DNA from 2 places in the Klebsiella sp. KE9456 genome. Region 1 is predicted to be linked to the other one. Evidence: predicted binding sites of a transcription regulator. Region 1 holds the regulator's gene; the other holds the start of a gene.
The links. Region 1 encodes ArgR, which controls arginine synthesis, uptake and breakdown. Its sites were predicted from a motif close to ANTGAATAAAAATACANT; they were not measured.
Positions count from the first base shown of each region.

Region 2: the regulator ArgR is predicted to act here: its motif matches at 2,443-2,460, upstream of argA (amino-acid N-acetyltransferase).

Region 1 is NZ_JBDYQK010000021.1:27,262-31,480, reverse strand. Features, by position in the region: gene degS (outer membrane-stress sensor serine endopeptidase DegS) at 1-807, shown strand, start outside; gene mdh (malate dehydrogenase) at 1,087-2,025, opposite strand; gene argR (transcriptional regulator ArgR) at 2,437-2,907, shown strand; gene yhcN (peroxide/acid stress response protein YhcN) at 3,262-3,525, shown strand; gene yhcN-B (DUF1471 family stress response protein YhcN-B) at 3,628-3,894, shown strand; gene ABK821_RS19535 (barstar family protein) at 3,945-4,219, opposite strand, start outside.
Region 2 is NZ_JBDYQK010000001.1:254,114-258,332, forward strand. Features, by position in the region: gene recD (exodeoxyribonuclease V subunit alpha) at 1-886, shown strand, start outside; gene argA (amino-acid N-acetyltransferase) at 1,079-2,410, opposite strand; gene amiC (N-acetylmuramoyl-L-alanine amidase AmiC) at 2,613-3,866, shown strand; gene cobD (threonine-phosphate decarboxylase CobD) at 3,884-4,219, shown strand, end outside.

The DNA of each region.
Region 1 (4,219 bases):
GGTTATATTCTGACGAATAAGCACGTTATTAACGATGCGGACCAGATTATCGTCGCATTGCAGGATGGTCGGGTTTTTGAAGCGCTCCTGGTCGGTTCCGACTCCCTTACCGATCTGGCGGTGTTAAAAATCAACGCCAGCGGTGGCCTGCCTGTCATCCCGATTAACCCAAAACGTGTGCCGCATATTGGTGACGTCGTGCTGGCGATTGGTAACCCGTACAACCTCGGGCAGACCATTACCCAGGGAATTATCAGCGCCACCGGTCGTATCGGCCTCAACCCCACCGGACGGCAGAACTTCCTGCAGACCGACGCGTCAATCAACCACGGTAACTCCGGCGGCGCGCTGGTGAATTCGCTGGGCGAACTGATGGGGATCAACACCCTTTCATTTGATAAAAGTAACGATGGCGAAACGCCGGAGGGGATCGGTTTTGCCATTCCTTTTCAACTGGCAACCAAGATTATGGATAAGCTGATCCGTGATGGTCGCGTCATCCGTGGCTACATAGGTATCAGTGGTCGAGAGATTGCGCCACTGCATACGCAAGGTGGCGGCAGTCTCGATCAGATCCAGGGGATCGTGGTGAACAGCGTCGCACCGGATGGGCCAGCCGCCCTGGCGGGGATCCGCGCCAACGACGTGATTATCTCGGTTAACAATAAGCCTGCCGTTTCGGCGCTGGAAACCATGGATCAGGTGGCGGAGATTCGCCCGGGATCGGAAATTCCGGTGATCATTATGCGTGACGATAAAAAAATCACCCTGCATGTCATCGTACAGGAATATCCGGCAACAAATTAACAAGCTCGCCCGGACAAGGGAACGCTTTTAGTCAGCAAATTTAGCCCTGACCGGGGATCTGACCAGAAACCCGGTTACGGTCATCAGCGACCACCACACAGGCCACGCGATCTGATGTTCCCGCGGCATCATTCATGCAAACATCCCGGAGCGACTTTTGCCATAGCTCTCGCTCTCGCTGGCGCCTGCCAGTCAAAAGACAGATTTGCAGTCATTAAGGAGCCAGAGAAGCGCGTAAAAAGCCGGAGCGCAGGCCCCGGCTTCCCTTTTCGTTAAACGCTATTTGTTCACGAAATCCTCGCCGAGGGCGATATCTTTCTTCAGCGTGTCCAACATACCTTCCAGAGCATGTTGTTCAAACGCGCTGAGTTTACCGATGGGCCGCCGCTCTTCTACACCATTTTTACCTAACAGCAGCGGCTGTGAGAAAAAGCGGGCATATTGACCATCGCCCTCAACGTAAGCGCATTCCACCACCCCTTGTTCGCCCTGCAGGGCCCGCACCAAAGAGAGGCCAAATCGCGCGGCGGCCTGGCCCATAGACAGCGTTGCTGAACCGCCGCCAGCTTTTGCCTCAACAACTTCAGTGCCTGCATTCTGAATGCGTTTGGTTAAATCCACCACTTCCTGCTCGCTAAAGCTCACGCCCGCAATTTGTGACAATAAAGGCAGAATCGTCACCCCTGAGTGGCCGCCAATAACCGGTACGTCTATCGCCGTTGAAGATTTATCTTTCAGTTCGGCAACAAAAGTATTAGAACGAATAATATCCAGCGTGGTGACGCCAAACAGCTTGTTCTTGTCATAAATACCGGCTTTCTTTAGCACTTCCGCCGCGATCGCCACGGTTGTATTGACTGGATTGGTAATAACGCCAATGCAGGCTTGTGGGCAGGTTTTGGCAATCTGTAGCACCAGATTCTTCACAATACCGGCATTGACATTAAATAAATCTGAACGATCCATGCCGGGCTTACGCGCCACGCCTGCGGATATCAGCACCACATCGGCGCCTTCCAGCGCTGGCGTCGCGTCTTCACCGGAAAAACCTTTGATTTTTACATCGGTAGGGATATGACTAAGATCCACCGCCACGCCCGGCGTGACCGGAGCGATGTCGTACAACGAGAGTTTTGAACCTGAAGGCAGTTGGGTCTTAAGTAGTAGGGCAAGCGCCTGGCCAATTCCACCAGCTGCGCCGAGGACTGCAACTTTCATCCTAAACTCCTTATTATGGTTAATATCGTCTTTCGTTACTCCGTGGCCGGGACCTTAATTCACGAGATGAATAATTACAATAATTATGGTTGAAGAATGCGTCGTTGCGCGTAGCAATGCAGCAACATTGCGTTTCTCCCTGGGGCCGATCATCCAGCAAAGCGTAGTACCGGAACGACTACTGGTTACAATACACCCAGCGTGTTCAACAGAACAATATCATTTAATAACATTTTATTTACTTTTCCCGCAATTTGCGCACCGTGACGAAGGCATGTTCCTGATTAGTTTTTTTTGCTAAAATATGCCCCCTTCATAATATTTTTTACGCTTCTCCCCTGCGGATTATTTGCATAAAAATGCATGCTTATGCATAATAAGACGGTTTTTACCACCATAATTGGGTGACTTATGCGAATTTCGGCAAAACAAGAAGAACTGGTTAAAGCGTTTAAAGCGCTGCTAAAAGAAGAAAAATTCAGCTCTCAAGGTGAAATCGTACAAGCATTACAAGAAGAAGGTTTCGATAATATCAACCAATCGAAAGTCTCACGTATGCTGACGAAATTTGGCGCGGTACGTACGCGTAATGCAAAAATGGAAATGGTTTATTGCCTGCCTGCCGAGCTTGGTGTGCCGACCACCTCCAGCCCGTTGAAAAATCTGGTGCTGGACATCGACTATAACGATTCAGTCGTGGTCATCCGTACCAGCCCTGGCGCGGCACAGCTGATCGCCCGCCTTCTGGACTCCCTTGGCAAGGCTGAAGGTATCCTTGGCAGTATCGCCGGAGATGACACCATCTTTACCACACCGGCCAGGGGTTTTTCCGTTAAAGAGCTGCATGACGCCATTCTCGTCCTGTTTGAGCAGGAACTCTAAACGACGTCCCTCTGGTTAGCGCCAGGGGGATGCCTTTCAAAAAATTATCATTTCTTTAACATTTCGTGTGTTTTTTCGCCTCTATACATTCCTTTACCTAATGGTTCAGTCTAAAACGCACAAAAGATCAAATCCATATATCATAATGATTTAATTGAATATATCAGGCAATAACGGCCAAACGATGATATTTGTAATTCTTATACGTTATAAGAAAGATACTTCTTTGTAATCATTATCGATAGAAATAATTAGCACGGTATTAATATTTTCAGTTATTAGTGTATACTTGATTTTGTGATAGGGGTCACGAAACAAAAGCCCCTGACAAAAAGATTCGACGAGGTCAATATCATGAAAATCAAAACCACTGTAGCAGTACTGAGTATCCTCTCTGTCCTCTCTTTTGGTGCTTTCGCCGCTGATGTTATCAACGGCGAACAGGCTCAAGGCCGGCAGGCCATCGGTACCGTTTCCGTTAGCGCAGTCAGTTCCTCTCCGATGGACATGCGCGAAATGCTGAACCAGAAAGCGCAAGAAAAAGGGGCTTCTTCTTATCGCATTATCGAAGCGCACGCTGGTGACCAGTGGCACGCCACGGCTGAACTTTATCAATAAGATTTAATGAGAGTTGATAATTAACTGAATACAGAATCTCTTCAGCGGCCAGGTTGATCGCAACCTCCTGCCGCTGCAATGACTAAGGTTGGAGAAAAGATCATGAAAAGCGCAATGATTATCGCATCCCTGGGACTGGCATCCGTTCTCTCTTTCGGCGCGAATGCGGCAGTCAACCAAGTGAACGCAGAGCAGGCACAAAATCTGCAGTCCATGGGTACCGTCTCTATTTCTCAGGTAGGCAGCGCCCCGATGGATATGCGTCAACAACTGGCGGCTAAGGCCGAGAAAGAAGGCGCCAGCAGCTACCGTATTATTGAAGCCCGTACTGGCGATAGCTGGCACGCAACGGCTGAGTTGTACAAATAAACCCTCGTCGTCTTATCCGACGACTTGCCCCTGCTCTGTCAGGGGCCTTTTTATGCCTGACGCAGATTAAAACGCAGCGCGCCTTCCAGCTCTTCTTCCGCTTCATCAAACAGCAAAATTAATGCGCCAAATCGCCGACGCTGATTATCGTTTAAATGAATAAACTGAATCTCCAGCGGTACTGGCAGCAACCCGCCGGTCACCGCGTCCCACAGAGAATCAAGGTTATTCACTTTCTCACGTTCTAAAGCAAAGGTACGCGAAAACTGGCGATAAAAATCCTGCTGCTCGATTATGCCATCAAAGTCAAAGGTATAAGTCATCA
Region 2 (4,219 bases), on a different contig from region 1:
TTGCGCGTGGGTCAATGTGGGATATACACCGGAGCGGGCGGCGCAGCTTGCCCGCTTAACCGGTCAGCCGGTCCCTGCGGGCGAAGGCGAGGTGGCTGGAGCGTTGCGCGACAGCCTGTGTCTGCTGCAAAAAAGCTACCGTTTTGGTCGTCATTCCGGCATCGGGCAACTGGCTTACGCGGTTAACCGCGGCGAGCGGGGCGCAGTCAGAGCAATCCTGCGCCAGCCATTTGATGATATTGCTTTGTACCCACTTAGCACCACGGAAGAGTATGAATCCATGCTTATTCAGGCGCAGGCGGGCTATAGTCGCTTCCTGCAACGGCTACGCGAGCGGGCCGGGCCAGAAGAGGTGATTGCCGCATTTACTGAATTCCAGTTGCTGTGCGCTCTGCGCGATGGCCCCTATGGCGTTAGCGGGGTGAATGAACAGCTGGAGCAGATGCTCAACCGTCAGCGGGCCATCGCTCTGCCACGATATTCCCGCTGGTATGAAGGACGTCCGGTGATGATCTCCCGTAACGACAGCGCGCTGGGGCTGTTTAACGGGGATATCGGTATCGCCCTGGAAAGAGGCGATGGGCTGCGAGTCTGGTTCCCGATGCCTGATGGTCGCATTAAGTCGGTCCATCCTGGCCGCCTGCCGGAACACGATACCGCCTGGGCGATGACGGTGCATAAATCGCAAGGGTCAGAGTTCGATCATGCGGCGCTGATTCTACCTTCCCGTAGCGTGCCGCTGGTGACCCGTGAACTGGTTTATACCGCCATTACCCGCGCGAAACAGCGGTTGTCGATATATGCCGATGAGCAGGTGCTTACCCAGGCAATCGTCGCGCGTACTGAACGGCGCAGCGGTCTGGCGGATATTTTCGCCGGGAAGTAAATGTATACACGCTGGCGGATCCGTTGTATGTCTTTCAGGGCATGGCACACGAGACCATCGGCAGGGCAAAATCAGTGTCACCATCATTTTCAGATGATAAAAAATTACCGCAATTATCCCCGGTCACACAGGCGTTTCCGGGGAGCGGCGTTTACCGTGCATACGCCGTTATGACGGGACGCAGGAGGAGAATCAGGTCAGATCAGCCATCAGCACTTTAGAACGGCGTTGGTAGTTGTACATCTTTTTTTTGCTCTCCGGCAGCAACTCGACGTCCACCGGGGTAAAGCCACGCTCCTGGAACCAGTGGATGCTGCGGGTCGTTAGCACAAACAGCTTGCTCAGGCCCATTTGTTTCGCCTGGGCGGCAATACGCTCAAGCAACACTTCACCGCGCGATGAACTACGATAATCCGGATGCACAGCCACACAGGCCATCTCGCCAATCTTCTCTTCCGGGAACGGGTACAGCGCAGCGCAGGCGATGGTGGTGTTATCGCGCTGAATAATGGTGAATTTGTCGATTTCCATCTCCAGCTGTTCGCGCGAGCGACGCACCAGGATACCCTGCTGTTCAAGCGGGCTAATCAACTCAAGGATCCCGCCGATATCGTTAATCGTCGCGCGGCGGATCTGCTCGGCGCTCTCCATCACTATCTGGGTGCCGATACCGTCACGAGAGAACAGCTCCTGCAACAGCGAGCCGTTTTCCTGGTAGCTAATCAGATGGCAACGACGTACGCCGCTGCGGCAGGCTTTCACCGCACCGCGCAGGAAACGAACCGTACCGGAGCTATAGTCTGCGTTTGCTTCCATTTCCTCCACTCGCGCCTGAGCTTCGTTGGGGAACAGTTCGGAGACGATATCGCCATTCTGGTCGTAGACCCCCTGAGAAGAACAAAAACCGATCATTTTTTCGGCTTTCAGCTTAATCGCCAGTTGGGTGGCAATCTCTTCAGAGGTCAGGTTAAAACTTTCGCCGGTAACAGAAACCGCAACCGGGCCCATCAGGACAATCGCGCCGTTATCAAGCTGGCGGTGAATGGCTTCTTCATCAATACGCCGAATGCGCCCGCTGTGGCAGTAATCCACGCCGTCATCGACGCCTAACGGTTGCGCGATCAGGAAGTTGCCGCTGACCACGTTGATGTGGGCCCCCTGCAACGGCGTGTTGTTGAGGCTCATTGACAGGCGGGCGGTAATTTCCAGTTGCAGCATACCTGCGGCCTGCTTAACCAGTTCGAGAGTTTTGGTATCAGTCACTCGGGTTTGTTTGTGGTAAACCGGCTCGTGGTGATGCTCCGCCAGGTTGGCATCAATTTGCGGGCGTGCGCCATACACCACCACCAGGCGAATTCCCAGACTGTGAAGCAGGCCAATGTCATTGACTATACTGGAGAAATTGTCATGCTCAATGGCTTCTCCGCCCAGCATGATGACAAACGTTTTACCCCGATGGGCGTTAATATAGGGAACAGAATGGCGGAATCCCTCTACCAGTTCGGTGCGACGTTCCTTCACCATTACACAACCTCAATGCATGATTATTCGTAATTACTGTATTTTTATTCCGTTTTATTGGCAAACGCAAGCCCCAATTTATTGCTGAATCGGAGAAAACAGAACCCGGTTGTCAAAGATTGTTTACCCTTTTATAGATGACAGGTTATACGCCTTTCGTTAAAGTTTCCGGTCAATCTGTTTGTTTTTGTTGCTTGGGAGTGGCATGTCGGGATACAAGTCAGGATTAAGCCGCCGCCGTTTTTTACAAGGGGCAGGCGCCATGTGGTTGATGAGTGTGAGTCCGGTTGGTTTGGCTGCGACAGCGCGGGTGGTGGCTGTGCGCGTCTGGCCATCATCGACCTACACGCGCATCACGGTGGAGTCCAGCCATATCCTGAAATATCGGCAGTTTACGCTCAGTAATCCCGAGCGTCTGGTTGTGGATCTGGAAGGGGTTCATCTCAATTCAGTGCTCAAAGACATGGGAGGGCAGATTCGCCGCGACGATCCTTATATTCAGTCCGCCCGCGTCGGGCAGTTCGATCCGCAAACCGTACGCATGGTATTCGAGTTAAAACAGGATGTGAAACCACAGCTGTTCGCCCTTGCGCCGGTTGCCGGGTTTAAAGAGCGTCTGGTGATGGATCTCTACCCCGCCAATGCCACCAATGTGCAGGATCCGCTGCTGGCGCTGCTTGAAGATTACAACAATGGCGATCTTCAACGTCAGATCCCACCAGCGGAAAGCGGCCCGAAACCGGGTAAAGCCGGGCGCGATCGGCCAATTGTTATTATGCTCGACCCCGGTCATGGCGGCGAAGATCCTGGCGCAATAGGGAAATATCGTACTCGCGAGAAAGACGTGGTGCTAAAGATTGCCCGACGGCTACGCGCGCTGATCGAGAAAGAGGGCAATATGAAGGTCTATATGACCCGCAATGAGGATGTCTTCATTCCGCTGAAGGTTCGCGTCGCTAAGGCGCAGAAGCAGCGCGCTGACCTGTTCGTCTCTATTCACGCCGATGCGTTTACCAGTCGTCAGCCCAGCGGATCTTCGGTCTTTGCCCTGTCGACGAAAGGCGCCACCAGTGCCGCAGCCAAATATCTGGCGCAAACTCAGAACGCCTCGGACCTGATTGGCGGCGTAAGTAAAAGCGGCGATCGTTACGTCGATCACACCATGTTTGATATGGTGCAGTCGCTGACCATTGCCGACAGCCTGAAGTTTGGTAAGGCAGTGCTGGAAAAGATGGGCCATATTAATAATCTGCATAAGAACCGGGTTGAGCAGGCGGGCTTCGCGGTGCTGAAAGCGCCGGATATTCCCTCAATTCTGGTGGAAACCGCGTTTATCAGCAACGTCGAAGAAGAGCGTAAATTGAAAACGGCGAAATTCCAGCAGCAAGTTGCCGAGTCGATTCTGGCAGGGATTAAAGCCTACTTCGCCGACGGCGCCACGCTGGCACGGCGAGGGTAATACGACAGGAAGGGGATATGGCTCTACTGAAGAGCGCGCATGGCGGCAATATTCGCGAGGCCGCCGCGCTATTGGGGATCTCTGCGCAACAGTTATTGGATTTTAGCGCCAATATTAATCCGCTGGGGATGCCGGAACGTTTAAAGCGCGCCATCATCGACAATATGGATTGTGCCGAACGTTATCCCGACGTTGAGTATCAGCAGTTGCACCTCGCGCTGGCGGAGCATCACCGGATATCCGCGTCATGGATCCTCGCCGGAAATGGGGAAACCGAAGCTATTTTCACCCTCGTTCAGGGGCTGAAGCCGCGTCAGGCGATGATCATTACCCCCGGCTTTGCCGAGTATCGC